3 regions of the Paraburkholderia sp. J8-2 genome follow, and region 1 is predicted to be linked to each of the others. Evidence: predicted binding sites of a transcription regulator. Region 1 holds the regulator's gene; each other region holds the start of a gene.
What was found. Region 1 encodes LexA, which represses DNA repair genes until DNA is damaged. Its sites were predicted from a motif close to ACTGTATNNNNATACAGT; they were not measured.

Region 1 (7,234 bases):
GCACCGCGGGCAGCACGACGCGGCGGAACGTGAGCCAGCGCGAGGCGCCAAGGCACGCTGCGGCCTCCTCCTGCTCGCGCTCGAAGTCCTCGAGCACCGGCTGCACCGTGCGCACGACGAACGGCAAGCCGATGAAGGTCAGCGCGACGAGCACGCCAAGCGGCGTGAACGCGATCTTCAGACCGAGCGGTTCCAGGAACTGGCCAATCCAGCCATTGCCCGCGTACACGGCGGCGAGCGAAATGCCCGCGACGGACGTCGGCAGCGCGAACGGCAGATCGACGAGCGCATCGATCACGCGTTTGAACGGGAACGGATAGCGCACGAGCACCCACGCGAGCAGGAACCCGAACACCGCGTTGATGAGCGCCCCGCCGAGCGCGGCCGTGAACGTGAGCCGGTACGACGCGATCACGCGCGGCGACCACACGGCGCGCACGAACTGGCTCCAGTCGAGCGTCGCCGTCTTGAGGAAGGTGGCGGCAAGCGGAATGAGCACCACGAGGCTCAGGTAAGCCACCGTGATGCCGAGCGTCACGCCGAAGCCCGGCAGCGCACTGGGCTTGCGCAATCGAAACGTTGTCATGCTCATCGTCCAGACATGGGTTGCGCGCTTGCCGGGTTCGCCGGCGGCGCCGAAAAGCGCGCCCGTGGGCGCGCTTCTTTGTTATGCGGTCGCGTCGCGATCGACTGCCAACCGGTACTGCGGTACTGCGGTACAGCGGTGTTGCGTGACTTACTGCGGCTGGTAGATCGAATCGAACACGCCGCCATCTGCGAAATGCGTCTTCTGCGCGTTGGTCCAGCCGCCGAACGTGTCGTCAACCGTGTAAAGCTTCAGCTTCGGAAACTTCGCCGTGAGCGCCGCCGGGACCTTGTCCGAACGCGGACGGTAGAAGTTCTTCGCGGCGATCTCCTGGCCCTCTTCGCTATAGAGGAACTGCAGGTAGGCCTCGGCCTCCTTGCGCGTGCCCTTCTTTTCGACGACCTTGTCCACCACCGCAACCGGCGGCTCAGCCAGAATGCTCACCGAAGGGACCACGATCTCGAACTTGTCCGGGCCGAATTCCTTGAGCGAAAGGAATGCTTCGTTCTCCCATGCGATCAGCACATCGCCGATACCGCGCTGCACGAAGCTCGTCGTCGCACCTCGCGCGCCCGAGTCGAGCACGCCTGCATTCTTGTAGAGCTTCGAGACGAAGTCCTTGGCCTTCTGCTCGTTGCCGCCCGGCTGGTGCAGCGCATAGGCCCACGCCGCGAGATAGTTCCAGCGCGCGCCGCCCGAGGTCTTCGGATTCGGCGTGACGATCGACACGCCCGGCTTCGTCAGATCGTCCCAGTCCTTGATGTGCTTGGGGTTGCCCTTGCGCACGAGAAACACGATCGTCGACGTGTACGGCGAGGCGTTGTCGGGCAAGCGCTTTTGCCAGTCCTTCGCAACGATGCCCTTGTTGGCGAGCGCGTCGATGTCCCATGCGAGCGCCAGCGTCACAACGTCGGCCTGCAGGCCGTCGAGCACCGAGCGCGCCTGCGCACCCGAGCCGCCGTGCGACTGCTTGATGGTGAGCGTTTCGCCCGTCTTCGCCTTCCACTGCTTGATGAAGGCCTCGTTAATGTCCTGATACAGCTCGCGCGTCGGATCGTAGGAGACGTTGAGCAGCGACGTGTCCGCGTGAGCGGCCACGGGCGCCATCGCCGTAACTGCGACGAGCGGCGCAACGCCGATAACCAGTTTTGCCGCCAGTGATTTCAGCCAGCCTGCGCGCCCCGTATGTGTCGTGCCCATCTATCTGTTCTCCGTTTTCGTGTGTGCTCGTTCGCGCTCATCCGTGCGCATCTGCGAATTGCAGCTAACGATGGAGGCCAGTCTAGCGATCCGCTTACATTATTAAAAATGATGTTTTCTCATTTTTTAATACGCAAAAGTGGTAAGGACAGAGGAAGTCGCTGCTAGAGCGCGATTTCGTCCGCACAAACGCGGGAAAACGGCCTGATAGCAACGCTCAGTTGACGAACTTCAAGTAACACTTGAAAAGTGGCGAGTACTGTATAAAAATACAGTTACCTGTTCAAACATACAGTGGCGCCATGACCAAACTCACCGCACGACAGCAGCAGGTTTTCGATCTGGTTCGCCGGGCGATCGAACGCACGGGCTTCCCGCCCACGCGCGCCGAGATCGCGGCGGAACTCGGCTTCAGCTCGGCCAACTCCGCGGAGGAGCATCTGCGCGCGCTGGCGCGCAAGGGCGTGATCGAACTGGCTGCGGGCGCCTCGCGCGGCATCCGCCTCATGCCGGGGCCCGACGACCTGCCGCACCAGTTCACGCTCCCGCACCCGAGCATCATGCAGCTCTCACTGCCGCTCGTTGGCCGCGTCGCAGCGGGTAGCCCGATCCTCGCGCAGGAGCACATCTCGCAGAACTACATGTGCGACCCGGCACTGTTCTCGAGCCGCCCTGACTATCTGCTGAAAGTGCGCGGCCTTTCCATGCGCGACGCCGGCATTCTCGACGGCGACCTGCTCGCCGTGCAGAAGAAGGCCGAAGCGAAAGACGGGCAAATCATCGTGGCGCGCCTTGGCGACGACGTCACCGTGAAGCGGCTGAAGCGCCGTTCGAACGGGCTCGAACTGATCGCCGAGAACCCCGATTACGACAATATTTTTGTCGAGGCTGGCAGCGCGGAATTCGCGCTGGAAGGCATCGCGGTTGGCCTGATCCGCCCCACCGAATTCTAAGCAATCCGTCTGCGCGCGTTGTGCGCTGAGTTTACGCACTACCTGGAGAGAGTCATGGAACGCCTTGCCCGCTTGCTGCCCTTCCGTCAATTCGGCCGTCTTCGCCACCTCCGTGGAATCGCCTCTTGCGCGGTGCGCGAGGTGCGCGACTCGGCCGCCGCACTGAGCGGCTCGCTCTTCGAAGATTCGCCAGAGATGGTGGCCGCCAGCACGGCCGACCTGCCGGCGCTGCCCTCGGCCCAGCCGGCGTTTGCGCGCGTGTCGCTCAACAGCACGCTCAACACCGAGCAGCCCATGCGCCGCGCGCCGGTGCGGGTCTATCAAGGTCAGTCGCGGCTCATTCTCGTCGGCACGGTTGACGCGGTCTGCCGTGCGATCGACCGCTGCATCGCGGAGCAGCACAGCGACCTGCCTGCAGCGCTGGCGAAGTAAGGTCGAATCGAGCGCGAATTCGCCAATACGCGGCTCAAATGTGAGAAGAGGTTACGGTCGGGATCGTTTAATCAAGTTTGCGGTCAACACCCTGTTTGAACGATTTGTCCTATGCCGATGACGGAATCTCCCTCAACCCCTCGTAAAACCCAAGGCTGGAAGAAGCCCGTAGCGATCACCGTTGCGCTCGCCATGATTGTTGGCGCGCTTGGCTACGCGTATGCGTCGCCCTATATCGCGGTGAAACACATGAAAGCCGCCGCCGACGCTCGCGACGCCGCCACGCTCAACGAGTACGTCGATTACCCTGCGCTGCGCCTGAGCCTCAAACAGCAGGTTGGCGAGATGCTGCATCGGCGCATCGAAGGGCAACACAGCAGCAATCCGCTGCTGATCCTCGGCGCCGTGATTGGTGCGGCACTGATCAGTCCGCTCGTGGATGCCTACGCAACGCCAGAAGGCGTGGCCGCCCTGCTGAGCGGCATGCCGCCGACAGGCAAGCCTGGCGACCGGCCGCACGCGCCGCCGCCGACGGAGTCCAGCGAGCAATCGGCAGAATCCGCGCAATCGGCGCAATCGGCACAATCGGCGCCGTCACCGGCCCCAGCGGCGTCGGGCAATCCCGCGCCCGAGGCTCGGCCGGTCACCACGGCCGGCTATCGCGGCCTCAATGAATTCGCGCTCACGTGGGAGCGCGGCAATACGGGCGAGCACTATGCCGCCATCCTGCAGCGTCACGGGCTCTTCTCGTGGAAGCTCGCAGCGGTCGAGCTAGACGAAGGAAGCGTCTCGAACTGAGACAGATTGGGAGCGAAAACGGAAACAGGCCGGTTCCGTGCGAACCGGCCCGCTTGGTCCTGCTTGATCCCGCTCAATCAACTAAGCGGCGGCTTGCTGCTGTTTTTCCTCAGCCGCCGACGAACACGCCACGAGAATGCTGCACGACACGCGGTCGAGCAGCGGCGTATTGCCCGCGCCCATCCACCAGCGCGAAAGCCCCGTGCGGCAGCGGTGACCCACCACCACGAGGTCGGCATTCAGTTCGTTGGCCAGATTTGCGATTTCGTCGATCGGATGCCCGAACGCGAAGTGCCCCTGGGCGCGCACACCACGCTCGGTTAGCCAGTCCACGCCTTCCTGAAGGATTTCGCGCGCCGTTTCCTCGAAGCGGCCGCAGGCCACATCGGTCAGCAGGCCCGCGCTCTGCGCGATCGTCGAGCGCATGTCGACAACCGAGAGCAGATGCGTTTCCGCCTGCAGATCGAGCGCAAGGTCGGCGCCGCAACGCAGTGCCTTGCGGCCTTCGCGCGAGCCGTCGTAACAGAGCAGAATTTTTTTGTAGCTCGCCATGATCGCTTCTCCCCGCCCGCGTGATTTGCAGGCTGTGCGATTCTCATGATGGTGCGCCGCAATTCCACACGCAAGGGCTGGAAAACGCCAGGTGGGCATCGAAAACCGCCAGATGCGTCTTAGGCAACGCACACCTCTTGTGCATGGCCTGATGCTTGCCGCGACATGCATTCGCCTCGTGCCACGTCGAACGGCCTGGAAGCGCCGCCCAACCCGCCACGCAGCAATGCACTAAAATGGGCCGCCTTGTTTCGCGCGATTGTTCGTTTGCTTTTGCGTTCGCTCTTGCGTGCGCCTCGCGCGACACCCGTTCGACTCACGTTCAACTGGTCCATGTCCGCACCCGCCATCGAATTCGAGCAGGTCATCAAACATTACGGAGACAGGACGGTCGTCAACGGCCTGTCGTTCAACGTCCTCCCCGGTGAATGCTTCGGGCTGCTCGGCCCCAATGGCGCTGGGAAAACCACGACGCTGCGCATGCTGCTCGGCATCGTTTCGCCCGATGCGGGTCGCATCAGCCTGTGTGGCGAGCCGGTGCCCGCTCGCGCGCGTCACGCCCGCCAGCGCGTGGGCGTCGTGCCGCAGTTCGACAATCTCGACCCCGACTTCACCGTGCGCGAGAACCTGCTCGTGTTCGGCCGTTACTTCGGCTTGTCCGCGCGTGAAACGCGTGACCTCGTCGCGCCGCTGCTCGAATTCGCGCGCCTCGAAAGCAAAGCCGATGCGCGCGTAGGTGAGCTCTCGGGCGGCATGCGCCGCCGTCTCACACTGGCGCGCGCGCTCGTGAACGACCCCGACGTGCTCGTGATGGACGAGCCCACGACAGGCCTCGACCCGCAGGCGCGGCATCTGATCTGGGAGCGGCTGCGCTCGCTGCTCGCGCGCGGCAAGACGATTCTCCTCACCACGCATTTCATGGAGGAGGCCGAACGACTTTGCAATCGCGTCTGCGTGATCGAGGAAGGCCGCAAGATCGCCGAGGGTGCGCCCAAGGCGCTGATCGAATCGGAGATCGGCTGCGATGTGATCGAGGTGTACGGCCCGGACCCGGTCTCGCTGCGCGACGAGCTTGCAGCCGATGCGAAGCGCACGGAGATCAGCGGCGAGACGCTATTCTGCTATGTCGATGACCCCGCGCCCGTGCATGCGAAGCTGCGCCACCGCTCGGATCTACGCTACCTGCACCGGCCCGCGAATCTCGAAGACGTGTTCCTGCGGCTCACAGGCCGCGAGATGCAGGATTAATGCGCCAGGATTAATGCGGCAGGATTGACGGCGGCATACGAATCGCCAAGGACACCATGCAGACACGCACCAACAACCCGACGCCCTCGCGCCCCACCCAAGCGCCCATGCGCGAGCCGCGCGCCGCGCTGCCTTCGAACGCCACGCACTGGATCGCCGTGTGGCGGCGCAATTATCTGGTCTGGCGCAAGCTCGCCCTTGCGTCGATGTTCGGCAATCTCGCCGACCCGATGATCTATCTCTTCGGTCTCGGCTTCGGGCTTGGGCTGATGGTGGGGCACGTCGACGGCGTCTCGTACATCGCGTTTCTCGCGGCGGGGACGGTGTCGTCCTCGGTCATGATGTCGGCGAGCTTCGAGTCAATGTACTCGGGCTTCTCGCGCATGCACGTGCAGCGCACGTGGGAGGCGATCATGCACACGCCGCTCACGCTTGGCGACGTCGTGCTAGGCGAAGTCATGTGGGCCGCGAGCAAGTCGATGCTCTCGGGCGCGGCGATCATGGTGGTGGCCGGTTTGCTCGGCTACGCGAGTTTTCCTTCCATGCTGCTCGCGCTGCCCGTGATCGCGCTTGCGGGCCTCGCGTTCGCGAGCTGCGCGATGATCGTCACCGCGCTCGCGCCGTCCTACGACTTCTTCATGTTCTATCAAACGCTCGTGCTCACGCCCATGCTGCTGCTCTCGGGCGTGTTCTTCCCGATCGCACAGTTGCCCGCGGCCGCGCAGCACATCACGCTGATGCTGCCGCTCGCGCACGCCGTCGCGTTGATCCGCCCCGCCATGCTCGACCGGCCTGTCGAGCAGGCCGGGCTGCACCTGCTCGTGCTCGCGATTTACGTGGTGGTGCCGTTCGCGATCGCTTCGGTGCTGTTTCGCCGGCGCATGATGCGTTGAAGGACGTTTAAGCACATTAAGGCACGCCAAGGCATCGCTAGGCACTCAGTCCTCGTCGTCTCCCCAGGGAATATCGACGTCCGAAATAAACGCGACCGTCGCGAACGGGCCGCCTTCCTGGCGGCCGATCTTGCCGTCGGCGCGATGCCATTCCACGCGAAACATCGTCGATTGGGTCTGGGCGAGCAAACGCACCGTGCGGATCTCTTCCGGGTCCGACTCCTCCACCGGGCCATCGAGCGAAACCAGCAGCGACTGCGGCCACAGACCGTCGGCCGGGTCGTAAATGCGATCGCCGTCGGGAATCGAGGTGTCCGCTTCGACGCCGATGGTGGCCGAAGCCTCGACGATCATCTTGCCGAGCGCGCGCAGCACTGCGGTGGCGCGGGCCGAATTGGCCTGGCGGATGGCGAGATCGCCGCGCGTGAGCGCCTGCTCGAGTTTCGGATTGGTTTTTTGCTTTGCCATGCTGGTTTTCGGGCCGCGGCCCGCTCCGTGGCGGACGGCGAACCGCCCGCGTATTACAAGAATGCCAACGCTGAACGCATGGCGACTGCCTCGTCGCGACGTCC
Region 2 (7,234 bases), on a different contig from region 1:
CGAGGCCTTCGGGCAAGGTGTCGCTCGCTCGCCAGGCGCCGGGCTGTACTGCGTTTTGCGCATTCCAAAGCTTTTGCAGCCGCGCGAGCGCGCGCTTGAGCGGCGCGCTCGCGGCGCGGCGCACGGTGTCGATGCGCGTTTGCATGAGTTCCGCCGAGTACATCGCGCGAGCGCGCTCGGGGAGATTGTGCGCCTCGTCCACGAGCACGCTCGCGCGCCACTGGTTGTGCGCGGCGAGCATGAACAGCATGGCGCTCGCGTCGAACCAGTAGTTGTAGTCGCCGACGATCACGTCGCTCCAGCGCGCCAGTTCCTGGCCAAGATAGTAAGGGCAGACGGCGTGCTCGCTCGCCACCTCGCGCAGTGCTGTGCGATCGAGCCGCACGCGTTCGAGCGCCGCCGCGCGCGCGGCCGGCAGTCGGTCGTAAAAGCCGCGCGCGAGCGGGCAGGATTCGCCATGACATGCCGCTTCGGGATGCTCGCAAGCCTTCTCGCGCGCAACGAGTTCGAGCACTCGCAAGGGAATGGTCGTTCGCTGCGAGTCGGCGGTGGCTTCCTTTTGTGCGATGGTCAGCGTGGCGAGCGCGTCGAGCGCCAACTGGCGCCCTGAGCTTTTCGCGCTCAGAAACACGACCTTGTCGATGGCCGCGCGCGGGCAAGCCTTCAACTGCGGAAAGAGCGTGCCGATGGTCTTGCCGATGCCGGTGGGTGCTTGCGCGAGCAGGCAGCGCCCCTGCGTGGCCGCGCGCCAGACGGCTTCGGCGAGATCGCGCTGGCCGGCGCGAAATTGCGGGTGCGGTAGGCACAGCGCGGCCAGCGCGGCGTCGCGCGCAGTGCGGTGCGCGCTTTCCTGCTCGGCCCATGCGACGAAGCGGCGGCATTGCGTTTCGAACGCGGCGCGCAGTTCCGACGCGCTTGCCTGCTCGACCAGCGCCGTTTCGCGGCCCGAACCGATGTCGTAGTACACCAAAGCGAGTTCGAGTCCATCGAGGCCGAGCGTGTCGCACAGGAGCGCGCCGTAGACGCGCAACTGCGCCCAGTGAAGCGCGCGCTGATTTTCACGCATCGCTTCGAGGTCGCCGCGATAGGTCTTGAATTCTTCGAGCCTGCGGCGCGCGGGGTCGTAGCCGTCGGCGCGGCCGCGCACGGTGAGCGATTCGAACGTGCCGGAAAGCGCGATCTCGGTTTCGTAGCCGGGCGCGCGCCTGGCGGCGATGGCCGCGTGGCCGGCGCGACCGTCGCTTGCATCGGGCGAGGGCGTGAAGCGCAAGTCGAGGTCGCCGCGCTTTGCAGTGAACTCGCACAGCGTGCGCACGGCGACGGTGTAGCTCATGACGCGCGCAGCGCCGATGCAGCGTTTTCGTCGGTCTCGTCAGCCAGATCGGGCCAGCGCACCTGCAACACGGAAACCGGCATGCCGTGCTGTGCGCAATACGCAAGCCAGCGACGCTGGTTGTCCTGCAGGCGGTCGCCGGGGCCTTTCACCTCGATCAGTTCATAGCGCCGTTCGTGCGGCCAGAAGCGCACGAGATCGGGCAGGCCCGAACGGTTGGCAACGGGTTCACGCAGCAGCCGCTCGAACCACAAGCGCAGATGCGCGGCGGGAAAGCAATCGAGCGCGAGCGCGAGCAGTTCGTCGCTCAGTGCGGGCCAGGCGACGAAGGGCGACTGGATGCCGGCCTTTTGTGCATAGCGCCGCTGGATCGAGTCGCGATACGCGTGCGTTTCGAGTTCGGCGAGACATGTTTCGAACTGCGAAGCACGGCGCGCGACGAAGTCGGCGGCGTGCAGGTCGGCGGGCCCGCGCTGGAACGGATGGAAGAACGCGCCGGGCAGCGGCGCGAACAGCGCGGGCCAGCAGAGCAGACCGAAGAGGGCGTTGATCAGCGTGTTCTCGACGTAAAACACCGGCGCCTGCGGCGTAGCGAGCGAGAGGCGCGCGGCTTCCTCCACACGAAGCTCCCCGGGCGCGGCCGGCAGCGTGAGTTCAAGCTGCACGAAGCCCGAATCGGTGCCCGTTTTCGACTTCGCCCGCGTGCGCGCGAGACGCCCGAGCGTGCGCGCCGCGCGCTGCGCTTCCTCTTCGTTTTCCGGCGCATCGGCAATGGTCTGCGCGAGCGCGAGCGCCTCTTCGCGGCGGCTCAACTGTTCGAGCACGCGCACGCGGCGGTAGCGCGACTCAGGATGGCCGCAGTCCAGATAGGCGCGCCACGCGAGTTCGGGTTCGCCCGCGCGCTCGGCCGCGAGCCCTGTGGCGTGACGCAGCTTGTCGTGGCGAGCGCGCAGCCACACGTTGGCATGCGTGCGCGGGGCCAGTGCGTCGAGCGCATCGAGCGTCGTGGCAATGGCAGTGGCAGCGTCGAAGTCCCCGGTCTGGGTGGCGCTGTCGAGGCCGTCGCGGCAATCGCGTAGCGCGAGATACGTGTCGATGTCCTCGCGTCGCTGGAACGCGCGCGAGTCGCGATCGAAGGGCACGCTTTCGTAGCGATAGACGCCGAGGTCGGCAAGCACGAACTCCGACCAGTCCTGATGCAGGTTGCCGAAAAACATGAGGCGCAGGCGCTCGCAGAGCGGGGCGCTCGCGAACAGCAGCACGGTGTCGGGCGAGGACGGAAACCACCCCTGCCAGTCGCGCGGGCCGGGTGCGGCGGCGTAGTGCGCCTCGAGCGCTTCGAGCGCGGCCGTGCGCGTGGCGCGCGGTTCCAGCGCGACACCGAGGTGCGCGGCGAGCGTCTGCAGTTCGGCTTTCGTCACGAGCGCGGCGAGCGAGTCGAGATCGAGCACGGGCGCTGCGTCGAGCCAACCCGCCGCAACGAGCGGGGCCGCCGCCGCGCGCGGGCAGCCGATTTCGTCGTACGCGAGACGGCTGGCGCGGAAATGAGGCCCCTTGCGCATCAGCATGCGCACGAAGAGCGCGCGCGACGCTTGGGGCATGCGCGCGAAATCGTCGGCGAAGCGGCGCTCGGCGGCGTCGAACAGATCGGCGCAGCGTGCCTCGAGCCACGCTAGCGCGCGCTCGAAGTTCGCGAGGTAGTAAAACGGATCGGGAGAGTCGGGAAGCACGCGCGGCACTGTACGGATATACAGCAGCGATGATAGCAGGGTCGCGCGCGAGGGCGAGCGCCGTAAGGGATTCCCCGCCCCGTACGCTACAATTGCCGCAGCCTGAAAAACGGATGAGCAATGAACAAACGTAACGCATGCTTCGCCGGCCTCGCGGCCGCCGTCACCCTGCTCGCGGGATGCGCGGCGCAGTACCGCAACATGAGCACCTGCGAAGAGGAGATGCGTAACCGCCTTGCCGATACGACGCTCGGCGACCTGAAAGTCACGCACAGCGCGACGACGTATCGTGGCGCGCGCGTGGTGATCGAAGGACAGCTCGAGAACGGCGCGGCGTCGGCCGCTGCTGCTGCGTCGGCGCCATCTGCAGCTTCGGCTGCATCGGCAGCCGTGTCGGCGACCGGGCAGAGCGCCCAGGCGGGGCCGTCGATCACGGCGCCATCGGTGCAGGCGGGGGCGTTGCCCGGCACGATTTCGGTTCCCACGGCTCCCGTCGCTCAGGACGGCGCCGCGGGGGGCAAGCCGACCACGCCGGTTGCGGCGCTGGCTGCGAAGCTCGGCATCAAGAAGGCCGTGGTCACACCGACGGCAGCGGAGTGCACCTTCAACGAATCTGGCCTCGCGACGTTCCGCTGGCTCGCGCCGGCGCCGCTCGCAAAGACCACGCCCGACCCGAACGCCGCGAACGACTAAGGCGAATTCACGCTGTTGGCCGTGCCGTTTCGCCGTCCGCGCAATCTGCGCGCATGAAGGCCTCGCGAGAGGCCTTCGTCGTTTGTGACGGCCGTTGCCGTTGCCGTCGCGCTCAGAACGCGAAGAACGGACCGTTGCCGGCAGGCGTGACCTGCGAGGCGATCGCCGTGAACACGCGCCGCCCGAAGAAGAACGGCAGCCCCCAGCCGAACGCGCTCGCGTTGTAGCCGGCCAGATTGCCGAATGCCCAGTTGCCGGTGGCGAACAGTGTGGTCGAACTCGTCACGGAGAAGGTCACCGAAGCGCCCACGCCGTCGATGCCGGCTATCGTCGCGCCGAAGCTTGCGGGCGAGCTCGGGCAATACCAGAAGCCGCAGCGCGTCATCGTCGAGCTGTTGAAGTAGAGCGCGTTCGAGCCGGTGTCGAGATAGCTCAGCGAGTAGACGGTGCCGTCCGATGTCGTCGTCTTCACATACCCCGTGCCCGAATTCGCGCGCAGTACGCTCGCGCTGCCGAGCGCATTGTTCGCCTGCGAGCCGATGCCGAAAATCATCGACCCGCTCACCTCGGACGCGCCGCTGTCCGCCACGGCAGGCAGGTCGATGACCACGCCGTTGTTGTCGGTGGCAAAGGCCGCCACCGGGTTGCTGACCTGCTGCGCGAGCGGTTGCGCGCTCGCCGTGCAGCCGCTCGCCGGGCACGCGTAGTACCACGGCGTGGCTGCCGCCCTCACGCAGGTCGCGCCGCAGTCGGCGCTGAACGGTCCCACGCCGAGGATGCCGTTCGAGCGCAGCGTGGTGGCGCTGTTCATGGCGAGACCGCTGCCGGCGCAGCCGGCCGGTGCGGAGGCGGGCACGGCCGGGTCGGCGATCAACTGGATCGGCAGGGCGGCGGCCACTTCGCCCGCGAGTTTCACGTCGGCGCTGCGCACCGCGCCCCACGTGTAGCCCGTACCGAACACGGCGCATTCACCCGCGATGTCGGCGCCCGCGCCGGCCGGCACGGCGGGCAACGCGAATCCCGCCGGCAAAGCGGAAGCCAGCAGGCGCAGGCCCTGCGAGCCAGTATCGACCTGCACGTTGGCGACGCTCGCGCAGTTCGTGGTGCCCGGCACGCAAACCGTGACGCTCGCCATCAGCATGTTGCGCGTCGAAGTGGGCGTGGGGCCGACGGTGACGGCCACGACGTTGGGCGTGGTCGATTGCGGCACCGTGCCGCTCGTGCTCGTGGTCGACGGCGCGCTCGCGGGGCTTGCCGCGCTTGCTGACGACGGGGCGCTAGCGGGTGCGCTGGCGCCTGTGCTCGCGGCGGCGGTGCCACTGCTTGCGCCACCGCCACAAGCCGTCAGCAAGATGCACAGCATGATGACGACGGCGTTCTGCCCGATGCCGGGCGCGCGCGATCGGCGCTGGGTGCGGGCCTTCATTGCAGGTCCCCAACGCCTACGCCCGCGGGCAGCGCGGCGGGCAGCCACGCGCGTCCCACGTAGGCGCGCATGTGGCCGGCCGTCTCCACCACGACCTGCGCGCCGTCCACGCGCCCGGCGTGCAGGCCGTCGCGGCCGGCGGCGTGAAGCGCCGTGGCGGCGCTGCGCCAGTCCGCTGCGTAACGGCCCAGCAGCGTTTCCACGTTGGGCTGAGCCGGCCCCTGCCACGTGTACGCGAAGACCGTGCCGGTGGCGTTCCCCACATATTCGTTGATGGTCGTGCCACCGTCGTCGACATAGCTGACGACGCGCGCCGCGCCGCCGCCGATAACGCGCTGCGTGGCGCCGGCCGGCACCGCTGCAATTTCGCCGAGCGCGGCGCGAGCCGGCGTGGCGGCGAAGCTCAGGCAACTGAGCGCGCAGGCGAGGGCCGCGGCGCGGCCCGCCTGGGTGAGGCTGCAAGTTTTCATGACGCTCTCCGGTCCTGCTTTTTATGAATCTCTTTTTTTGAGATTTCGCTGTGAAATTAGCACCGGGGTCGTTCTCGCAAGCCTCCCAGAACGGCAGAGCGACGTAACGCAAAATGGCGCCCTGACGTGGTTTCGAGTTAGAGCATTGATCCAAAAGGGATTTGCTGGAGATTCAGCAGTCGCGTAGTTTCGAATCGAATGTGGGTGAATGTTACGGATAGGTGGATTTGGGGCGTCACGCGCACGGTCGCGCGTGCTTCGCCTCGGCAGAAGCTGGACCCCGATTCAGTGCGACTCCGTGGTTTTTGCACATCGGGCCGCCGGACCGGTAAAATGTTTGGTTGATCCACGGAAACTGGCCGTGGCGTAGCCGAAGGGATTACCCGAACATGAGTGATTTTCATCAACGTCTTGCCGCACGCGCGCTTGCGCTTCTGATGGCGGGCGGGCTGGTCGCCGGCTGCAGCTCGCCGACGCCAGGCAAGATCGATTACCGCAGTGACGCCAAGGCGAAGCAGTCCTCGCTCGCTGTGCCGCCGAACATGCTCGACGAAGCGTCCGACCAGCGCTCGCTCGCGCCGCAGGGCGGCGAAACTTCGCTGTCCTCGCTCAAGGAGACCCAGGCCGCGGCGCCGGCGTCCGACCAGAGCCAGGTGGTCCCGCAAGTGCCGGGCATGCGTATCCAGCGTGACGGCACGGAAAGCTGGCTCGTCATCGACAGCCGCACGCCCGACCAGGTCTGGGCGCAGGTGCGCCGCTTCTGGCAGGAACAAGGCTTCCTGCTCGTCGTCGACCAGCGCGACAAGGGCGTGATGGAAACGGACTGGAACGAGACCCATCCGAAGATCAGCGACGGTCTGATCCGCAACACGCTGTCGTGGGCCACGGGCAACTCGTACGTGACGGCCGAGCGCAACAAGTACCGCACGCGCCTCGAAACGTCGCCTACGGGCGGCACCTACGTGTTCATCAGCCAGAAGGGTCTGAGCGAACAGCTTTCAGGCACCAATAACGACACCAGCAAGTGGGTGCCGAAGCCCAATGATCCGGCGCTCGAAGCCGAATACCTCAAGCGCCTCATGATGACGCTCGCGAACGCGAAACCGGGCGTGCCCGACGCGCAGGTCGCAGCCGAAGCCGACGCCAAGGCCAACAGCAAGGGCACCGACGCGAAGTCGAAGGCTCCGGATGCCGCCGCGGCCGCCGTGGCCGCGCAAAACGTCGCCGCCGTCGGCCAGCAATCGGGCAGCGGCTCGAAGGCGGGCGCCCAGGGCACGTCGGGTCAGTACACTTCGACCGAACTCACGCTCGGCGAGCCGTACGACCGCGCCTGGGTGCGCGTGGGCATTGCGCTTGATCGCGCCAACTTCACGGTGGACGACCGCGATCGCACGAAGGGCATCTACTACGTGCGCTATGTCGATCCGAAGGATCTGAGCTCGGACGAGCAGGGCTTCTGGAACCAGATCTTCCACGGCCGCAAGGAAAAGATCGCGAAGCAGTACAAGCTCAACGTGCGCGCCGTGACGGACAACCAGACGCGCATTGCGATCGTCGACGACAGCGGCCAGATCGACTCGTC
Region 3 (7,234 bases), on a different contig from region 1:
TCTGGCGAAAAGCCTGAAGTACTGCCACCCGGTAATGGTGGCGAAAAAGATTGGAGACTTCACGCCAGGCGAATAGCAAATTCAATACGCATTTTCTTTCTGACGAAAATCGTCGCCCCTGGTGATTTCTTCGCACTTATCCTAAAGTCATCAAGTAGTGTAGGCGTGCTGCACGGCCTATAACGCTTTACAGAATCCGTAACTAGCGAGCGTCTTCAACCGGCTTGACGCGCGGTTAGACCTCAGTCGCCGACGTGCAAAGCGGAGAATCTCCCATGCTTAGCGATATCGAGCACGCATGTATCATGAATCATTTGCGAGATCTGCTGGGGAGTGCCAACATTGCGTATGGCTATTTTGAGAGCACTCCAGACGAGATATTCTACGCACCCGCATATAAATCGTGGCCGCCGATCATAAATCTGATTCAGGGTGTATGCGATCGTAAACTTTCGCCAAAAAACTTTGTCGTCTGCAATAGTACGCTGAAATCCCCTGCAACCATGATGTGCTTAGGAATGCTTGAGTATTTCTACGCCATCAACCAGTTTAAAAACACCCCGGTCTCGCTCAGATCACTCGAGGAAGATGAAATCTATGACGTTGAGGACCCGGACCGCGATGGTGCAGTGAAGGCAGCTTATAAACGTGCACAAACCGTGCGCTTCACAGCGATTGACCCTAAGCTTGTGCTCGATAGGCCCTACCTAGCGGGTTGTGCGAACCCGAAAACCGGGGAAATTCCTGTCGTCGACGTCATTTCAGGCAACGCTACGCATGTTCATCGCCTCTATATGGCTGCGGCATACCGAAGAGCGGGGTTTCGTGGAGCCATGCTCGGACACACGAGCCAAGGCGCCGGCATGATCAAAGACCACGGACACAGTATCGCTGCCCTGTTGGTCAGTTCGCAAGGTCGAGTGCTCGCAATAGCTGAAAACATGAAAGCGAAGAACGAGACCTATCATGCCGAGGTAAATCTCGTTCAGGCATACATGTCAAAGTTCGATTCGTTTGCGCAAGGACGTGAGGGTGTGGTTGCCATATACACAACATTAAAGCCATGCAAAATGTGCGCAGCAATGATCGCGCATGCATTCCCTTATTGCAAGGTAATCTTTGCGCAAGATGATCCTGGCACTCACGCACAGCACCTGGATAAACCGACGCTCGGAATGCATCAGCTCTCGCAGATGGGGCCCACCATCAAGTCGTTGCAGATGTATGACTGGGGGACCGGTCAAAAGACGGGGGAAATAGCACAGGCGCTCGACAGTACATGGCAGACGCACAAGGCAACGAGCAAATACCAAGGTATGACGAATGCTCTCGACACGACGAAGTCTGGCAATCAAATGCTCGCCGCGTCATATTCGATCGATAGAAAGCTCAAGCGATATGAACAAGGGAAGAATGTCAAACACCCTGAGGTTCTCAGGGTGCTCCAGCATCTTCAACCTATGCTTGAGCGTCTCTGAGTATCCCAGCCGTTCGTGCGAACCGCGTACGCCGCCTTCCGCATCCGCGCCCGCCCCTCAATGAGCATTCCGGCACAGACGTTTTTCCGGTGCCATCCTCCCGAGTGCCGATATGGTGATCGCCTCCCTGCATGCGCCCTAAGGCGAATAAGCCTGGGCCGCCTCCGCCTCACCGCAACATCATCCACAGAGCACGCTGACGTGCGTACTTCCAACGGTTGCGAGCGCTAAGCCTTCGAGCTGGTAGATGTCTGAGGCGTACTATAGAAGATCTCTCGATTGCCCCCTCCCGCAGTCGACGGGCGGGCAGCGGGTCTCGCGTAACCCCTGGGTGTTGCGCGCAGGGTTCCGCCAGCAATGCGCCAGTTTGCCCGGTCAGGCGGCGTCACCGTGGCGACGTTCTGAGGGCGACCGGGTGACTCGTGCGTTGCTGTGCAGGCACCGCCGGCAGCGACTCAGTCGCTCGTCCGGTACTGGTGGTGGCGGCTTGCGGGGGTGAGAATCACTATCTAGACTTCAGTAGCAATCGTCGACAACGCAGCAACGTTGGAGCTGCCAGTATGGACACTTCTGAAGGTTCAACGGACGCTTCATTGAAGCATCCGCAGATCACGCGCTTCTACCCTTCCTACTCCCTTACCCCGAGACGGAACGACCCATCGCGGCCAGACGCCGATGACGACGACCTCGAAGAGCCCGCCCCCCCAGACCGTGACACCAGCGTCGGCCCCCAACCCGGCGACGACGACGACATTGAACACGACGACGACGACATTGAACACGACGACGAACCCGCTCCCCAAGAGCACGACACCAATTTCAGCCGCCAGCCCGGCGACGACACACCGGGTGACGCGGGTTTCGACGTCACAATGCCGCGAAAAAAGAACTAACTAAAACCGCGCGACCACTTTCGCGCGGTCAAACAGAACGGCGTCCTGGACGCACAACTACCCTCCACGGAGGCACTGATGAAGAAAACGTGCCTAGCCATTCTGCTTCTCCTGTCGGCAGCAGCAGCCTTGGTGGGCTCTCCGCTCGCTCGATCGGATACTGGCGCGATGACGAGCGCTGACCCAGCGAAGGCCGACGAAGCCTTCCAGCAAGCGCAAAACCGGCAATCGCAACAGGCGGACGCCCACCGTGCGCCGAGGGCGCCTCAACAGCGGCAGGACGGTCTAACGTCGCCCCCGTCCATCCGACCAGCGGACCCGGGTTTCGAACCGAGCCAACACATTGGACGCCAACCTGGAGAAGACCGGCCAGCCGACACCGGTTTCGACCTAGCGCACCCGACAAGATAGCCATGACGTAAGCGTTGAGACCAAAGGAGCTACCCAATGGGCGCTGAGCTGGTAAAGATGGCCCTAAGCCTTGCGGCTGTGGCTGGCGTGCTGGTGCTGGTCTATCGGTCGCTGTATCACAAGAGGACGCCTGCCGCGACGCCCAGAATGCGGTTTCACCAGCTTCTACGTCCCTTCGTCCTGGTTTGTCTCATCGTTGCCGTGTGTGGCTTCTTAGCGTGGTGGCTCATCGCCACGAGCAGCGGGAATTTATCCCAAGCAGCGAAGAACGCTCTCGAGAGCGGAACGGTGGCGGTTACCCGGGGTAGCAATTCCCTCGCGATTGGGCGCCAACCTGGTGGCGACACACCGGCTGACACCGGCTTCGACGTCGCGAGCCCGTCGAAGAAAAACTAACTAGCTGTGCCAAAAAGACCATACCAACAAAGGGACATTCAATGTTTTCTGGACTATCGAAGCTTGCCGATAAGCCATTTGTTATGGGGTTTTTCTTGCCATCACTTCTCGGCCTGATGGCCTTTATTTTTGCAAATCGCGACCTTCCGCTGCTTTGTCGCTGGTTGGAGGCTGCCGAAGAGGGCGAGAAAGGCTTCGGGGATGTGGTGGTGGCGCTGTTCGTTATCTGGGCGGTCGCCGTGTTCCTGATGGCACTGAACGACCTGACATACCGCCTTCTGGAAGGATACGTTGGCCCCTTCAACAACAGGTTTTGCATACAGTGGCAAGTCCGTCGAAGCAGGAAGCTTCGAAAGCCATTTAACGACGCCCGCAGGCAACTTGATAGAACGGACATCAAGATAAGGAGGCTACGCAAACTGACCGATGGGGGGCCGCCGCGTAGGCGGCTCGCCAACGCGCTTCAGGAATGCTATTACCGAAGAGAGAAACTACGAGTTGAGTGCAACGATTTGCTTGAGAAATCCAACCGGCACTATTACGACTACGAGAATGAAGAGTTCATTTTAGGTACCAGCTTCGGGAACGTGATCCGCTGCTTTGAGATGTACCCGCATCAGATGTACAACGTTAGTTCGGTTGTCATGTGGCCGCGACTGGTTGACGTCATATCGAAAGACTACAAGGAAGTTCTCTCGGACGCGCGTGCGTCGGTTGACATGTTTCTTAGCCTCTATGTCGTTTCTCTCGTCATAGCAGCAACTGCAATCGGTCGAGGTATTGCCCGCTTTGTCGGCAACCACTACACCTGGGACCCCTCACTCACCCAGTTCACCATCACTATCGCTATCGCCTTCGCGGCTTCCTGGGCGTTTTATCTCCTGGCGACTCAGTCGGCCTTGACATGGTGGGGCGAGACATACAGGAGCGCTTACGACCTCTACCTCGGCGCCCTAACGAAGAAGCTGGGATTCCTGTTGCCGGATACGGAGGAGAATCAGAGGCGATTCTGGCAACTCTGGAGCCGGCAATTCCGTTACTACTACCCACAGGATTTTTCCGACTTTCAAAGAGCGACCACCGCGTCGCGTACCAAAAGTGAAGGTGGCGACACCGAAGGGTCGGACAAAGAAGGCGGTGAGAAAGAGAACGACGATGGGGATGATGACGAAGAGGAGACTGACGACGAGGATGAGGGCGGCCCAGGATAGCGCGTTCTCGAGTTGACCGATTGCAGCAATGAACCGCTTCAGTCTCATGCCCGCCCACCGCCTAGCCACGCACTCCAGTCGACGCGAAGGAACCGGCCCTGCCCCGAGCTTCAGCATACGCGCAGTCGCTACAGACGACTTGACCAGTGGGACCGACGTTCCAGCCCGGCAAAATCACGCCTCACCGTCATCCGGTTTCGCGGCCCGACTGCCTCGCGCACCACGCACGAGCTTCGAGGGTATCTCACGATCCACACGGCGACCATGGCAAGCCCGGCCGCCGGGACAATCTGAGCCTCACGGTCACGGACGATTGCGCTGACAACGCCACCGGCGCTCCGCGAGCGCGCATGCCTGGCAGCGATTGGATCAGTCGAAACGGTTGGAGCACTCGACTGGGTCGCGCTCGCGTTGGCCTGCGCCGCAAAGGGACCGATGTACGGCAGGTCCTCTTCGCAAGAACGTGAAGCGTCCGCAAATGGCGACTCTTGAGTTGCGCGCTCCAGATAGTCCATTACCCACTCTTGTCGAGATTGAACAGAGCGCCAAATGGGAACGGTACACCGGAACTTCAGCCATTGGGCATTCGCGCATCGGCGCACAGAAAATACTCGCCCAGGAAGACGCGTACCACAAAGTGTTCGGGGAAACCTCGGGAAAAACCTTGTGGGACCGTGGGCGTGGTGGTCGCACAGAGTGTGCGGGAGAAGTGGGTCGCCGGCCGCTGAGCCAGTCGTCGTGCGGTACAGCGCGGCTCCCGCACACTTTGTTGTGCGCGGATACCTGGAAGCCAACTTTTCGGCTAATATACTGTATGGACGTACAGTACTCGTCACCCTATACAGGTCGATCGTCATGGCTGCCCTAGCGAAAAACGTGGAGAGTATTCATCCGGCCCTTTGGCTCGGGTCCCAGCTCGCGCGCGGCACCGACAAGATCGTGGACACCGGCTACGCGGCCCTCTCCGCCGAGCTTCCGGGGGGAGGCTGGCCGCTGAGCGCGCTCGTCGAACTGCTGGTACAGCAGCCGGGCGTCGGGGAGTTCCGGCTCCTGCAGCCGGCTCTGCAACAGGTAGCGAAGCGGCCTGTCGCCCTTATCCAGCCGCCGCACACGCCTAACGCACAGGCGCTTGCGTACCTCGGCCTGCCAGTCGACAAGGTGCTGCGCATACGGGCGCCGAAGACCGCCGATGCGTTGTGGAGCGCAGAGCAGATTTTGCGCACTGGCAGTTGTGGCGCGCTGCTCCTATGGCAGCAACACATCCGTTCGGACGCGCTGCGGCGTCTGCACCTGGCGGCCCAATCTTCGGACGTGCTCTTTTTGTTAATGCGGCCCTTGGCATGCGCCGCCGACGCCTCACCCGCGACATTACGGCTAGGCCTGCGACCTGCGGCGGGAGGCCTAGTCATCGACGTCATCAAACGCCGCGGCCCCACAAAAGACGAATCCCTATCCGTCACCCTTCAACCCTCACCGATCTTGCTTAGCCCGTATGGCCGTATTCGTCGCCATTCACCTGCCCCGACTGTCGCTCGAGGCGTTCCGTCCGCGGTGGTCGCGTGAGGCGGAGTATGGCTGCGTCGTCCTCGAACGGGACAAGGTCCTCATCGCCGATGCCCGGGCGCGTGACGCTGGTGTCGGCCTGGGGATGAAGCGCGGCGGCGTGCTTACGCTCGCGCCGAACGCGCTGCTCTACGACAGGGATACGTTGAAGGAATCGGACCTGCTACACGCGATCGCTTTCGCACTGCTGCAGTTCTCCCCAATGGTCACGCTCTGCGAGGAAGAGACGGTGCTCGTTGACGTGTCCGCCAGCTTGCGCCTCTTCGGCGGAATCCGCCGCATCTGCCACCAGATGCGGGCGACCGTCCGCACGCTCGGCGTTTCCGGGTTCATGTGCGTGGCGCCGACCGGACAGGGCGCCTGGCTGCTGGCCAGGCGTCGACACAAGCGCGTTCTCAAGATGTCGTCACTCGAGCGAAACCTCGACGTGCTTGCCTTCACCGCCGTCCCCGAGGTTCGCAGGTTCGCCGACTGGCTACAGGGACTCGGCTGCAATGATTTAAGTGATATCCGGCGCCTTCCGCGCGCCGGCCTGAAAAAGAGATGTGGTGCAGGCATGCTGGATTCAATGGACAGGGCCTATGGCCTCTCGCCCGAACTGTATGAGTGGCTGGAGCTCCCGCCTACCTTCCATGCTCGCGTCGAGCTACCCGACCGCGTCGAGCACGCCGAGGCCATTCTCTTCGCTGCGCGCCGTCTCATCGCGCAGATGTGCGGGTGGCTGAGCGCACAGCAGCTGGCGCTTACACAGGCGACGCTCATCCTTGAGCACGAACGCGGACGGGAGGCGATCGAGCCCACAACGCTGGAGGTCGCGCTCGCCGAGCCAACATGGAAGGAAGATCACCTCGTGCGCCTGCTCAAGGAACGCCTCGGGCGCCTCGAGCTGGTCGCCGCGGTCCTTGCCGTGAGTCTCGAGGCGACCAAGGTGCAAGCCGCTGAGCCACCAAGCGACTCCCTTTTTCCTGAGCCAGGAGGCACGCCCGAGGACCACAACCGCCTCCTGGAACTCCTCACTGCACGGCTCGGCGCCGAAAATGTCCTGCGCCCCGCGCTCACGGCCGACCACCGGCCTGAGCATGCGAATAGATGGGTGCCCGTGCACTCGGATGCAAAGTCGGCCGGTGCACCCGCCGATCTTCCGCGCCCGACGTGGCTCGTCGAACCGCCTGTGCGCCTGCTCATGAAGCAGCACCGTCCGTTCTACGGTAGCCCACTGCGCCTGGTCTCAACAGCCGAGCGCATCGAGGCCGGATGGTTCGATGGCGGAAACGCCGCGCGC

Region 2: U5A52_RS12890 (VRR-NUC domain-containing protein) is a predicted target of LexA. The motif match lies at 3,071-3,088, and genes of this name have one in related genera.
Region 3: imuA (translesion DNA synthesis-associated protein ImuA) is a predicted target of LexA. The motif match lies at 5,199-5,216, and genes of this name have one in related genera.

The regions. Positions count from the first base shown of each region.
Region 1 is NZ_CAJMZA010000014.1:26,449-33,682, forward strand. Features, by position in the region: gene cysT (sulfate ABC transporter permease subunit CysT) at 1-586, opposite strand, end outside; gene U5A52_RS25960 (sulfate ABC transporter substrate-binding protein) at 737-1,786, opposite strand; gene lexA (transcriptional repressor LexA) at 2,089-2,739, shown strand; gene U5A52_RS25970 (hypothetical protein) at 2,794-3,171, shown strand; gene U5A52_RS25975 (DUF2939 domain-containing protein) at 3,289-3,969, shown strand; gene U5A52_RS25980 (universal stress protein) at 4,051-4,521, opposite strand; gene nodI (nodulation factor ABC transporter ATP-binding protein NodI) at 4,855-5,769, shown strand; gene U5A52_RS25990 (ABC transporter permease) at 5,826-6,662, shown strand; gene U5A52_RS25995 (hypothetical protein) at 6,708-7,130, opposite strand.
Region 2 is NZ_CAJMZA010000004.1:352,431-359,664, reverse strand. Features, by position in the region: gene U5A52_RS12895 (ATP-dependent DNA helicase) at 1-1,333, opposite strand, end outside; gene U5A52_RS12890 (VRR-NUC domain-containing protein) at 1,330-3,063, opposite strand; gene U5A52_RS12885 (hypothetical protein) at 3,184-3,756, shown strand; gene U5A52_RS12880 (DUF3443 domain-containing protein) at 3,869-5,182, opposite strand; gene U5A52_RS12875 (DUF2844 domain-containing protein) at 5,179-5,652, opposite strand; gene bamC (outer membrane protein assembly factor BamC) at 6,042-7,234, shown strand, end outside.
Region 3 is NZ_CAJMZA010000006.1:40,416-47,649, forward strand. Features, by position in the region: gene U5A52_RS15470 (Bd3614 family nucleic acid deaminase) at 276-1,478, shown strand; gene U5A52_RS15475 (hypothetical protein) at 2,039-2,371, shown strand; gene U5A52_RS15480 (hypothetical protein) at 2,819-3,178, shown strand; gene U5A52_RS15485 (hypothetical protein) at 3,220-4,389, shown strand; gene imuA (translesion DNA synthesis-associated protein ImuA) at 5,245-5,952, shown strand; gene U5A52_RS15495 (DNA polymerase Y family protein) at 5,882-7,234, shown strand, end outside.